3 regions of the Exiguobacterium sp. UBA6309 genome follow, and region 2 is predicted to be linked to each of the others. Evidence: riboswitches for the same ligand, from Rfam matches in the RefSeq annotation. Region 2 holds a riboswitch; each other region holds the start of a gene.
The links. Region 2 has a riboswitch for S-adenosylmethionine ahead of msrA (peptide-methionine (S)-S-oxide reductase MsrA). Riboswitches for the same ligand answer to the same signal wherever they lie in the genome.
Positions count from the first base shown of each region.

Region 1 (4,440 bases), on a different contig from region 2:
ATGTCGCACTAAACAAATTTCAGTCATGTCTCTGTCTCCTTCATTCAAGAAATATGACTGATTGTATCATGTTTTTCATCGGGAAGTTGTCGCGGTGGCAATAACAACACCTGACAAGTGAAGCGTTCAATTCGTTCGAGAAGTCGTTCAATTTTCAATGGATTTTCGGTCTGTGCAAAACTAGCAAGTGAGTGGGTACCGTTCGGAAAAGAAAACAAACGGACATCAGCTCCGACATCGGCTCCTTTTTCAACGAAGTGAAGAGCTTGGGAAAACGGAACGATTGGATCTTTTTTGCCATGCAGGAGCATGATCGGTGGGGCGTCTGACGAGAGATGCGTCACAGGTGAAACGTGGGTCATGAGCTTGCGCCATTCTTCCCGTCCACCTTTATAAAACTTAATGTGAGCGATCCAGGTCTGAATGAAAGTAAACAATAAAAAATTCGTCGGTGGATATAAGGCAATGACACCACTAATCAATGGCATGTGTCGTTCATCTCGCTCACCAACGAAAGCAGATGGGGCAAGTGCCGTCGTCAGCATGAGTGCAGCTCCGGCTGAGTCTCCCCATACCATCATCCGTCCTCTTAAAATGCGAAGATCATCTGCTTCTTTGTTCAAAAAGCATAAGGCATCCCGTACATCTTCGAGATTATCCGGAAAATAACTGCCTTCTTCAAACAGACGATAATCGATACTACAAACAGCAACCCCAAGTTCAAGCAGGCGATCAACGATCGGGCTAAAACAGAACAGATCCTCGCGCTCTCCACGAACGAATGCGCCACCGTGCGCGTAGATCGCGACCGGAAACGGTCCTTCCCCCGGCGGATAATAGAGATCGAGTTGTAAGGTACGGTCTCCCACTTGTTTGTAAGTGAGTGTCCGCGATGCGAGTTGTTTTTCTGTGATTGGCAAGGCGGGTTCAGTCCATCGAAGTAATGCACCGTAATTGTTCCAGATACTTGCTCCCGCAGCTGCCGTCGTTAGTAGTGCAGCTCCCCCCATTAGCCATGCAGTTTCACGTTTCACTTGATCACCTCCAAAAGACGTACCAATTCCTTCACTTTATTATCCTTTTACCCCGTTTTAAAAGAAGTCGAACGTCTCGGTATTCGTACTTGACGCTTCTCAAACGTTCCGCTATAGTGAAAAAGTCCAAATCGGAATAATTACGTTTTAATAACGGAGGTAACATATAATGAAAAAAATCATTCCTGCTTTAACGGTCGCATTCGCGAGCGCAAGTATCCTCGCAGCTTGTGGATCAAACACCGATTCATCGACTTCAGATGATAAAAAGACGGAAATCTATACATCGACGTTCGCAACAGCTGCCATTGCCCGTGAAATCGGTGGTAATCAAGTCAACGTCAAGATGATCGTCCCACCTGGAGCAGATCCGCACTCCTATGAACCGACGTCAAAGCAACTCACTGAGATTGCCAAAGGTGACCTTTTCCTTTTGACGGGTACGACACTTGAACCCTATTCAAAAAAAATCCAAGAGAGTCTAAAAGGCACGGACGTCCGGTTCATCGAGACGAGTAAGGATGTCACTTTGCTGGAATCGGATGCTACGCTTCACGCACATGAAGAAGAGGGACATACAGAAGATGAGCAGGCGCACGAAGAGGAAGGACACGATCATGGAAAATACGATCCACACGTCTGGCTTGATCCTGTCAACGCCAAAGCAATGGCACGTTCTATCACAGTCGCCTTATCAAAAGAAGTACCAAAAGACAAAGCAACATTCGAAAAAAACTTGAAAGCGTTCGATCAGCAGGCTGACGCACTCGATAAAGAGTTCAAGCAAGCCGTCGCTGACGGATCAAAAAAAGAACTTCTCGTCACACATGCAGCTTACGGTTACCTCGCCGAACGATATGGTTTCACGCAGCTTCCAATCGCCGGAATTTCCCCTTCCGATGAACCCTCACAAAAGCAACTGGCTGCTTTAGTGAAAGAAGCGCGGATGCATGATTTGAAATACGTCGCGTTCGAAGAAACGGTTTCACCAAAGGTTGCGCGTGTCATCCAAAAAGAAATCGGAGCTAAATCCGTGACGATCCATAACCTCGAGTCGGTGACGAAATCGCAGCAAAACAGCTCGTATTTTAAGTTGATGGAAGAAAACGTCCAGACGTTAGAACAGGCACTTCAGTAAAGTACAGTTGACACGCGTTACTCAATGCGGTACGGTAAGAAACGTGTTTTACAACAATTGAATGACTTCTTTTTATCGCGAGAAACGGAGGGACTGGCCCAATGATGTTTCGGCAGCGGACGATTTGATTCGTACTGTGCCAAATCCAGCAAGCGAAAGCTTGAGAGATAAGAAGAGCGTCTTTATTTCATAAAGACCTCCTTCTTTCTTGCGAAGGGGTCTTTTTTTGTATCTTTGAGAAACGAGGTGTCAACAATGAATGAAATGATCACGCCTAACAAATGGGCACTGCTTCCCCTCGTCGTATTTCTGGTCCTCTTCATCGGAGCCGGCATCTTCTATGACGACTTTTACAAATTCCCGATTCTTATCGCTGCTTTGATCGCGCTGATCTTTGCTGCAATCACGACGAAAGGATCGATTAATCAAACGGTTGAACGAATCGCAACCGGTGCCGGAAATCCCGATATCATGATTATGGTCTTCATCTTCTTATTAGCCGGTACGTTCTCTGGAACGGCAGAAGCAATCGGCGCCATTGATGCGACCGTCAATGCTGCCTTAACGTTCCTACCTCCGTCACTCCTGATGAGCGGTCTGTTCGTCATCGCTGCCTTCATCTCGATGGCAATGGGAACTTCGACTGGAACGATTGCTGCACTCGCACCGATCGCCTTCGGTATTCATGAAGCAACAGGCATCAACGTCGCAATCGCAGCAGCGTCAGTCGTTGGGGGTTCGATGTTCGGCGATAACTTGTCGTTCATCTCAGATACGACGATCGCTGCCGTTCGAACGCAAAAAACGAACATGCGTGATAAGTTCCGAACGAACTTCATGATCGTTCTCCCGGCTGCCATCTTGACGGTCATCTTACTCGCATTCGTTTCTGGTTCTGGCGATGCGGTAACGGCTAAAGCATTCGAGTTCTACAAATTGATTCCATATCTCGCCGTCATCGTCCTTGCACTATTTGGTGTTAACGTCATCCTCGTTCTCGTCGGTGGTACATTGCTCACTGGCATCATCGGTATGATTGACGGTAGCTTCGGTTTAAGTGGGTTCGTCCTTTCGATGTCAAAAGGAATGATGGGCATGGCAGAGATTTCAATCTTGACGCTCCTCATGGGTGGTCTCGTCAGTTTGATTACGTTCAACGGTGGAATCGCCTACTTGAAGGAGACGTTGACGCGCAAGATTTCACAGCGTCGCGGTGCCGAATTCAGTATGGCGGCACTCGTCAGTGCAACGAACCTCGCAACGGCGAACAATACGATCTCGATTCTTGTCGCTGGACCACTCGCGGCTGAAATCGCCGATACGTATGAAATCGATCGCAAGAAATCAGCGAGTATTCTTGATATCTTCTCTTGTGGGATTCAAGGTATCATTCCGTATGGGGCACAACTCTTGATCGCAGCAGAGTTGACGAAGACGGCTTCACCGGAACTGATTCCGTATCTGTTCTATCCGTTCCTGCTCTTCGTCTGTGGATCGATTGCCATCATCTTTGGTTTCCCACGTCCGAAGAAATCCGTTGCTCAACAGGAAAAAATCTCTTCTTAACCAACGACAGGTCCGATCATGGTGATCGGACCTGTTTCATTATTTTTTCTGCTTCGCTTGTCGTTCTAAAATCAAATACGCGATTGCTGGAAGTGGAAACTGAAGGAGTCCCGCGCCTCCCCATACCCACGGGTTACGTCCTGATTTTCGTGCACTGAAAAATAGGCTAACTGCTTGCGTGACCAACAAGGCACTAATACTAAGCCAAGCTCCCTTTGATAGCTTTTTATTCTTTTGAGCCATCCTTTCTCCCCCTCTTTCTGACATACAGTCAGATGTGATGAATTCTCTTTTATTTTAACCCATTCTATTCCTCCATGAGCATGGAAACGGACGGTTTTGTTCGTTCGTGCTAAACTAAACGAGCAAATCTAAACTACGTTTTATGAGGAGGAGTAACACATGCAATACGCAAAACTTTCAAACGGTATTACGATTCCCCAAATCGGATTCGGTGTCTGGCAAGTAGACGAAGAAACAGAAGCACCCGCTGCTGTTGCTGAAGCACTACGTGTCGGCTATCGTCATATCGATACAGCTGCTGTCTATAAAAACGAGCGCGGTGTCGCAAAAGGAATCAAAGAAAGCGGCGTGAAACGTGAGGATCTCTTCTTAACGTCGAAAGTCTGGAACGATGATATTCGTGCCGGTCGGACGAAGGAAGCATTCGCAGAATCGCTCGAACGTCTCGAAACAGACTAC
Region 1 covers NZ_DJTL01000008.1:19,334-23,773, reverse strand. Annotated here, with positions in the region: gene B3M90_RS01130 (histidine phosphatase family protein) at 1-27, opposite strand, end outside; gene B3M90_RS01125 (alpha/beta hydrolase) at 45-1,034, opposite strand; gene B3M90_RS01120 (metal ABC transporter solute-binding protein, Zn/Mn family) at 1,204-2,172, shown strand; SAM riboswitch class I at 2,242-2,346, shown strand; gene B3M90_RS01115 (Na+/H+ antiporter NhaC family protein) at 2,428-3,738, shown strand; gene B3M90_RS01110 (hypothetical protein) at 3,778-3,981, opposite strand; gene B3M90_RS01105 (aldo/keto reductase) at 4,141-4,440, shown strand, end outside.
Region 1: it holds a riboswitch for S-adenosylmethionine, as region 2 does, so the genes downstream of both, B3M90_RS01115 (Na+/H+ antiporter NhaC family protein) here and msrA (peptide-methionine (S)-S-oxide reductase MsrA) in region 2, are expected to answer to the same signal.

Region 2 (4,440 bases):
AAAACTCGGCATGACATGGGCGATGTGTTTGTTACTCGTCGCGCAGATTTTATGTGCCTTTCTGATTGATTTAAAAGGATGGTTCGGTGTCTTAAAAAAACAAGGAAATCGTGGTCAGTGGGTTGGTGTGGGTCTCATGCTTGCAGGAGTTGCGATTTTCTCACTTGCCTAAAGGGAGGGAACGAACATGGAAACCGTCATCCAACAATATGGACTGGATACGATTTTAACGAAAGAGACGCGCGCTTGGTTGCGTGAAGAAACCTTCCGAAAAGGAGAACTCCTCTGTACGACCGGTGCGACAATCGACCGGATGTACTTCATCGTCGCAGGCAAGGTCAAGATTTCTGCTGCTTCATCAGAAGGAAAACAACGGATTTTACGATTCAAAACACCACTGACAGTGATTGGTGACGCCGAGTTCATCAATGAACGAGAAGTGTTGAATACAGTTGAGGCGGTGACCGATGTCGATGTGTTGAGCGTGCCGTATACGATTTTACGCGAGCACAATACGACGAATGTCTTTCTGCAATTTTTACTAAGAACAATTACAGCGAAGTGGTATGCCGATTCGAAATCAGCGTCGCACCACGTACTCTATACGGTCGAGGAGCGATTTGCAGGCTACTTATTATCGATTGCGTCCGAAGCTAGTGACAGTTTGTTTTATCAGGAGATGCGGACGTCGAATCTACATGACGTCGCTGACTGGCTTGGAACAAGTTATCGTCATCTCAACCGGATCATCACGAAGTTGTGTGAGGAAGAGATTCTTGTTCGACGACGTGGCAAGATCATCATCGTCGATTTGGAACGGATTCGCGAGAAAGCGAACGGTAACAGCTATGAGTAAGGAGGAACGAACATGATAATAGGCATTGTGTGTGCCGTATTGGCTGGAATGTTAATCAGTTTGCAGACGGTATTGAATGCTCGGATGAGTAATGCATTCGGCGCATGGGCAACGACGACGCTGGTTTTCTTCGTCGGCTTCATCGGAGCAAGCATCACGTATGTCCTGTTTCGTGGTGGAACGATCGGACAGATTCAAAACGTGTCACCACTCTACTGGTTCGGTGGACTCGTGGGTGTCGGTGTCGTCTTTTGTGTCATGCGCGGGATTCAATTGCTTGGTCCGTCCGTCGCGATTTCTGTCGTGTTGATTTCGCAGTTGAGCTTTGCCCTTGCTGTTGATACGTTCGGTTGGTTCGGTTTGCCACAAATCGACTTATCGTTTGGTCAGCTCATCGGTCTCGCTGTCATGGTGTGTGGCATCTTCGTCTTGAAACGGTATCAAGTCGTGGCACCGGAACAACAGGCAAAGGATCAAGTAGAACGTGTTTCATGACTTACTTTTTCCATAACAATGAAACAGGTCAGCAAACCAACGTTTACTGACCTGTTTTTATATACATTTTTTTGAATCAGACCGTCGTCGTATCTTTCCATTCCTGTTCGATGAAAGCATCGCGACCAGAAGCAGCACGATCTTTTTTATAGTGTTCTGGATTTTTCTTATGGAAGTCTTGGTGGTACTCTTCCGCCGGATAAAATTCAGAAGCAGCATCGATCCGCGTCACGATTGGCTGTTTGAAACGGTTGCTTGCAGCAAGAGCGTCACGAGAAGTAATCGCAGCTTCATGCTGCGCATCCGTATGATAGAAGATTGCTGGCGCGTACTGCGTGCCGCGATCTTGGAATTGACCTTCTGCATCCGTCGGATCCGTTTGTGGCCAGTAGAGTTCGAGCAGACGCTCGTACGGGAACAGGCTCGGGTCAAACGTGATTTGGACGACTTCGAGATGTCCCGTCGTTCCTGTCTTGACTTGCTCGTATGTCGGATTGTCGACGTGTCCGCCCATGTAACCTGATACGATTCCCTCGATTCCTGGTAATTCTTCAAACGGTGTCACCATGCACCAAAAACATCCACCTGCAAATGTTGCTTTTTCCATCTGTCTCTTCCTCTCCGTGGGAAATCCCCATTGTATGTCTGACAGCGAGAAAACGAAAACGACTCCTTCGCTTGGTTGCAAAAGGAGTCGCCGCTTTTTATCAACCAAAGCTTTCGCTTTGCTGGTCGTAGCACCTTGCTATGCGCAGGTTGCTGGGACGTCATCGATCCAGATCTCTCGGTCCACTCTTGATAAGGGTATATGAAGTTGATGTCATTCGTTATCATTGTTGTGATGATACCATTCACACAGAAATAAAGTCAATCCTTAGGTTTCAAGGCACGTAAAACCGTCGCTCCGAGTGTCTTCGCACCAATCAACAACGCCTGTTCGTTGATTTCGTACTGCGGATGATGCTGTGGATAGTTGACGCGACCGTCCGTATATCCGGAGCCAGTAAAGAAATAACTTCCCGGGACATGTGTTAGATAATGCGCGAAGTCATCCGCAGCCATCATTGGTGTGAGTGCCCGGACGGATGCTTCCGGTAAGAAAGAAGCGGCTTCCTGAACAAGTTTTGTCTCGTCCGGATGATTCCAGAGTGCTGGATAACCAGTCGTGAAGTCGATTGAATAGGTAGCACCGATGCCGGCACATGTCGTTTTGGCGACAAGATCGACTTCTTGCCGGAGCTGATGCCGCAATGTCTCATTGAACGTCCGAATTTCACCGACGATGCGTGCTTCACCCGTGACGATGTTCGGAGCCGTTCCCGCATGGAAAGAACCAATTGCAAGAACAGCAGGCTCAAACGGATCGACCCGTCGACTGACGAGATGCTGTAAGTTGCAGACGAGCTGCGCTCCAGCGACGAGCGCATCTTTTGTTTTATGTGGTGCTTGGGCATGCCCGCCTTGACCGTGGACGATGATTTCGAATTCGTCGATCGCACATAATGTATGTCCTTCCCGAAACCCAATCGTACCAACCGGTAAATCATTTTCGAGATGTGTCGCAAAAATCGCATCGACACCTTCGAGGACACCGGCTTCAATCATTTGAATTGCTCCACCGGGAAAGACCTCTTCACCATGCTGGTGAATGATTCGAATCGTTCCTTGCAATTGATCACGTAACGGATAGAGCGTAGCAGCCAGGGCCATCACCATTGCCGTGTGACCATCATGCCCGCAAGCATGCATGATACCAGGATGGATCGACCGGAAAGCAAGCGTTGTCTCTTCCTGAAGTGGTAATGCGTCAAAATCTGCGCGGACAGCAATCGTCGGACCAGGTTGTTTACCTTCAATCGTCGCGACGACCCCACGATCTCCAACGGCTGTTTGATGAGGAATGCCTCGTTCTGTGTAAAAGGTAGCAATCCGTTCTGGTGTGCGGACTTCTTGGAAGGACAGTTCCGGATGCCGGTGGAAATCACGACGTAACGCGATCATCGTGGGTTCAAATTGTTCAAGTGCTTCAAAAAGTTGAGTTTGCATCTTCAAGCTCCTTTGACGTGTGTCTTTTCGTGAAAATGGGTACATATACAGGTAATCACGAAAGGGGATAATGAAACATGGGAGAAATCGTCGTCAACGCTGTACTTACAATCAAAGCAGGACTCGCGGATCAAGTTTTCCCGATTCTACAAACGGTCTATCATGCCTCACAAAAAGAAGAAGGATGCTTACGTTATTCCTTGCACCAATCGATCGAGGATGAGCATCAATTCATGCTGTATGAAGTGTATCGGGACGAAGAAGCGCTTGAAGCGCATATCGCATCCGACCACTATAAAGCCTATCGTGAACAGATCGAATTATACTTGATGGACCGACAAGTGGCGAAATACGTCGAGATGACTTTCTGACGTGTTGCGATAAGAAGAGACGAACCCGTCGAAACCGACGGATTCGTCTTTTTTATTACATCGATTTAAAGCCGAGGAAATGCTCCTGCCAACGCGGTTCATAGATTGAATTGATTTGCAGCTGTGAACCACCCGCATGGATGAAGTGTTCGTTATCGAGCATGATTCCAATATGCGATGGACCGTCTGTATAGGTGTTCTGGAAGAAGACGATATCTGAGCGTTTACCACTTGAGATGCTCGTCCGGCGATTCGTAAAGAAAGCACCGTACCAGTAGCCACGAACGTTCGTCCGACCACCGTATTTTCCAGCCTTGTTCGTCGCGTAGTGAATCAAACCGGAACAGTCAAAACCACCATTCACGGCATCTTGCGAACCCCATGTGTATGGTGTGCCGATATGTTGGACTGCTGCTTGGATCAGCTTTTCACCACGCGTATTCGTATTATTCTTTTTAACGACCCGTTTATCGGACGTGATCGTCACAGCGGATACAGGAAGATAAACAGGTGTCCAGCCTGACTGGATGACATAGAAGTTTCCGACTCGATGACGCGGATAAACCCGTTTGCCTTGTTCAACGAGTCCGCTACCTTTTGGACTTGTTGGACTCGCAAAGAACGACGTCGTCTGTTTGACCGTATAGATTTTCGCCCGGTCGATCGCTTTTT
Region 2 covers NZ_DJTL01000012.1:36,802-41,241, reverse strand. Annotated here, with positions in the region: gene B3M90_RS03495 (DMT family transporter) at 1-172, shown strand, start outside; gene B3M90_RS03490 (Crp/Fnr family transcriptional regulator) at 188-856, shown strand; gene B3M90_RS03485 (DMT family transporter) at 869-1,351, shown strand; gene msrA (peptide-methionine (S)-S-oxide reductase MsrA) at 1,428-1,958, opposite strand; SAM riboswitch class I at 2,053-2,156, opposite strand; gene B3M90_RS03475 (M20 metallopeptidase family protein) at 2,219-3,397, opposite strand; gene B3M90_RS03470 (putative quinol monooxygenase) at 3,475-3,768, shown strand; gene B3M90_RS03465 (C40 family peptidase) at 3,824-4,440, opposite strand, start outside.

Region 3 (4,440 bases), on a different contig from region 2:
ACTCGATATGCAAGGGGCGATCGACCGGGCAAAAGAACTCGGTCAGGAAATTCCGAACAGTTACGTTCCGTTACAATTCGAAAACGAAGAGAACCCAGTCACGTATCAGCGGACACTCGGTCCTGAGCTGATTGCGGACTTGCCGCACATCGACTGGTTCGTTGCCGGTTGTGGTTCAGGTGGTACGTTCGCCGGAACAGCGGACTTCTTAAAACAACGTCTCGGTACAAAAGCAGCGATCGTCGAACCGGAAGGCTCCGTCTTAAATGGTGGTCCAGCCGGTCCGCATAAGACAGAAGGCATTGGAACAGCGAAATGGCCAAGTCTCGTTCCGCGTGAACTCGTCGACGAGATTCATACGATTTCTGACCGCGATGCATTTGACGCGGTTCATACACTCGCTGCTCGCGAAGGATTACTCGTTGGTAGTTCAGCAGGTGCAGCGCTCGTTGCTGCGCTTGATATCGCAAAGCGTCACCCCGGCAGTACGATCGTCACCGTCTTCGCAGACAGTGCCGAACGCTATTTAAGCCAACAAATCTTTGAAAAGGTGGACGAAACTCATGCGTAAGAAGACAGCATTGATTCATGGAGGAACAGGTGTCGACCGGGCAACAGGAGCCGTCACACCTCCGATCTATCAAACAAGCACATACAAGCAGGATAAAATCGGTCAACTCAAGGACGGATACGAATACTCACGGACAGCGAACCCGACTCGGACGAGCATCGAACGTTTGATTGCGGATCTCGAGGGCGGCGCACGTGGTTTTGCCTTCGGTTCTGGGATGGCAGCGATTCACGCCGTCTTCCACTTGCTTGAGTCTGGCGACCACATCGTCATGACGGATGATGTCTACGGTGGTACGTTCCGCTTGATGCAACGTGTCTTACCGAAGTTCAACATTCAAGTGACATTCGTCGATACGACGGACCTTGCGGCAACGGAAGCAGCGATCCAAGACAACACGAAGATCGTCTACGTCGAAACACCGACGAACCCGTTATTGAAAGTAACGGACATCGCAGCGATCGCAACGATCGCCAAACGTCACGATCTTAAACTCGTCGTCGACAACACGTTCGCGACTCCATATCATCAACAACCACTCGCGCTCGGTGCAGACATCGTCTTGCACAGTGCGACGAAATACATCGGCGGACACTCGGACGTCGTCGCTGGACTTGTCGTCGTTAAAGATGATGCGCTCGGCGAAGAGTTGCATTTCATCCAAAACTCGACAGGCGGCGTGCTTGGACCGCAAGACAGCTTCTTGCTCGTCCGTGGTCTTCGTACGCTCGGTATCCGGATGGATGCAATCGAAGAGACAGCACATGATCTCGTTGCGTTCCTACAAGCGCAAGATATCGTCTCGAACATCTTCTACCCAGGACTTGCATCGCACCCTGGTCACGACATCCAAGCGAAACAAGCGACTGGATTTGGTGGGATGATCAGCTTTGATGTCGGTTCAGCAGCGAACGCAGAAAAACTCGTCGAGGCGACACATTTCTTCACACTCGCTGAGAGTCTTGGTGCCGTCGAGAGCCTGATTTCCGTTCCGGCACGGATGACGCACGCGTCGATCCCAGCAGAACGTCGGGCAGAACTCGGCATCACGGACGGTCTCGTCCGGATTTCAGTTGGACTTGAGGATGCGGAAGATTTGAAAGAAGACTTAACACGTGCTTTCACGTTCCTCGAAAAAGTTTCTGAAAAAACTGTTTGACAACAAAAATAACCCCTGCTAATATTCAGAATATATTCTACAAACTTAATACCGAAACTCTTATCGAGAGTGGTGGAGGGACTGGCCCGATGAAACCCGGCAACCGCGGATCTAATCCGAAGTGGTGCTAATTCCAGCAGACAAAAGTCTGGGAGATGAGAGCAAATGGTTTTGTGTACTGAAAAGTGCGCGCGTTTGCTCTAAAACGCGCGCACTTTTTTTATTTTAGGAGGGACAGTAGTGATTCGTTTACAAGACGTAGGAAAGATTTATCGCTCAAAGCGCGGAGCGGTCGAAGCCGTAGCGAATGTCGATCTGACAATCGAGCGCGGTGAAATTTTTGGAATAATCGGTTATTCCGGAGCAGGGAAATCGACCTTGATCCGATTGCTGAATATGCTTGAAGCACCAACGAGTGGTTCGATTCAAATCGATGGTGTTGAGATGACATCACTCAAACCAAAAGAATTACGAGGCGTCCGCAAGAATGTCTCGATGGTCTTTCAGCACTTCAACTTACTCTGGTCACGGACGGTTGAAGAAAACATCATGTTCCCACTCGAGCTCGGTGGCTTCCCGAAAGCACACCGCAAGGAACGGGTAGCGGAATTGATCCAACTCGTTGGTTTAGACGGACGTGAAAAAGCCTATCCGTCGCAATTATCGGGTGGTCAAAAGCAACGTGTCGGTATCGCTCGGGCACTGGCATCGAACCCGGACGTTCTCTTATGTGACGAGGCAACAAGTGCACTCGACCCGAAGACGACGGACTCGATTCTTGAGTTACTTGTCGATATCAACGAAAAACTGAAACTGACGATCGTCTTGATCACACACGAGATGCACGTCATTCAAAAAATCTGTCACCGGGTCGCTGTCATGGAAGCCGGTAAAATCGTCGAGCAAGGACCGGTTGCAGAAGTCTTCCGTCATCCGAAGCAAGCGATGACGAAGGAGTTTGTCAAACAATTGACGTCGCCGTCGGAAAACGAGTTGACGTTCGCGAAACTACGCGAACGGTACCCAACCGGAAAAATCGTTCAGTTGACGTTCGTCGGATCAACAGCGGAAAGCCCGATCCTCGCGGAAGTCATGAAGGATTCACCGGTCCTGTTTAATATCATCGGCGGAAACGTCGGTCAATCGCAGGAAGGGGCACTCGGTACACTGTTCATTCAGTTGATCGGGGAAACAGCAGCAACACAAGCGGTCATCACGAAGCTTCAAGCCAGTGATGTTGAAGTGGAGGTGGATCACCGATGATTTCATTCTTTGACAACCTAGATTGGGACATGGTGTGGGAAGCGACAGGCAGTACGATCTATATGACGGCAATCGCTGGGTTTTCGACATTCGTTCTCGGTTTGATCATTGGTTTACTATTGTATGCGACAAACGAAGAGTTATTGTTCAAGAATCGGGCGTTCTATTCAGTGTTGAGCTTGATCGTCAACGTCTTCCGTTCGATTCCGTTCATCATCTTACTGATCTTATTGATTCCATTTACGACAGCGATCGTCGGTTCGTTCCTCGGACCAACGGCAGCATTACCGGCACTGATTTTCGGTGCTGCACCATTTTACGGTCGGATGGTTGAACTCGCGTTACGTGAAGTCGATAAAGGTGTCATCGAGGCAGCTGAATCGATGGGGGCGACGAAGTTCCAAATCATCTATAAAGTCTTAATCCCGGAAGCATTGCCTGCCATCGTTTCTGGTATCACGGTCACACTCGTCTCACTTGTCGGTTATACGGCAATGGCCGGAGTAGTCGGCGGAGGTGGACTTGGGGACATGGCCTTTATCGAAGGATTCCAGCGTTCTCAAAACGATGTCATCGTCATTGCGACACTCTTAATCTTAGCGATCGTCTTCGTCATCCAAATCATTGGTGATTTGCTGATCCGTGCGATCGATAAACGTTAATTCGAAACTTAATCATATTGGAGGAATCATTCATGAAAACTTGGAAAAAATTCGTAGGTACTGCTGCTGTATCCGTCTTAGCTATTAGTCTTGCTGCATGTGGCGAAAAATCATCAGGATCAGACAGCGACGACAAAACACTTGTCATCGGTGCTTCAAACGTACCGCACGCTGAGATTCTTCAGCACGTTAAAAAAGAATACGAAGCAAAAGGTTACAAGCTTGAAATCAAGAAGTTCCAAGATTACGTACTTCCGAACAAAGCGCTCGCTTCAAAAGAAATCGATGCGAACTACTTCCAGCACGTACCGTATCTTGAGCAACAAGAGAAAGAAAACAAATCGTATAAGTTCGCGAACGCAGGTGGCGTCCATGTTGAACCACTCGGTATCTACTCGAAGAAATACAAGTCACTCGATAAGTTGCCAAACGGTGCAACGATCTTAACGAGCTCAAACGTCGCGGAACGCGGTCGTGTCTTGACGTTCCTTCAAAACGAAGGGTTGATCAAACTCAAAGACGGTAAAACGACAGATGCACAACTCGGCGATATCGCGGAGAACCCGAAGAAACTTAAGTTCAAAACGAACATCGAAGCATCGCTTCTTCCGCAAGCTTACAAAAACAATGAAGGCGACGCCGTCCTCATCAACACGAACTATGCGATCGATAACGGTCTGAACCCGTTAAAAGACGCGATCGCTTCAGAAGATGAGTCTTCACCATACGTCAACATCATCGTCACACGTGACGGCGATGAGAAAGACAAGCGTGTCACGACACTT
Region 3 covers NZ_DJTL01000025.1:305,984-310,423, reverse strand. Annotated here, with positions in the region: gene B3M90_RS08035 (PLP-dependent cysteine synthase family protein) at 1-571, shown strand, start outside; gene B3M90_RS08030 (bifunctional cystathionine gamma-lyase/homocysteine desulfhydrase) at 564-1,730, shown strand; SAM riboswitch class I at 1,788-1,892, shown strand; gene B3M90_RS08025 (methionine ABC transporter ATP-binding protein) at 1,971-2,993, shown strand; gene B3M90_RS08020 (methionine ABC transporter permease) at 2,990-3,655, shown strand; gene B3M90_RS08015 (MetQ/NlpA family ABC transporter substrate-binding protein) at 3,688-4,440, shown strand, end outside.
Region 3: it holds a riboswitch for S-adenosylmethionine, as region 2 does, so the genes downstream of both, B3M90_RS08025 (methionine ABC transporter ATP-binding protein) here and msrA (peptide-methionine (S)-S-oxide reductase MsrA) in region 2, are expected to answer to the same signal.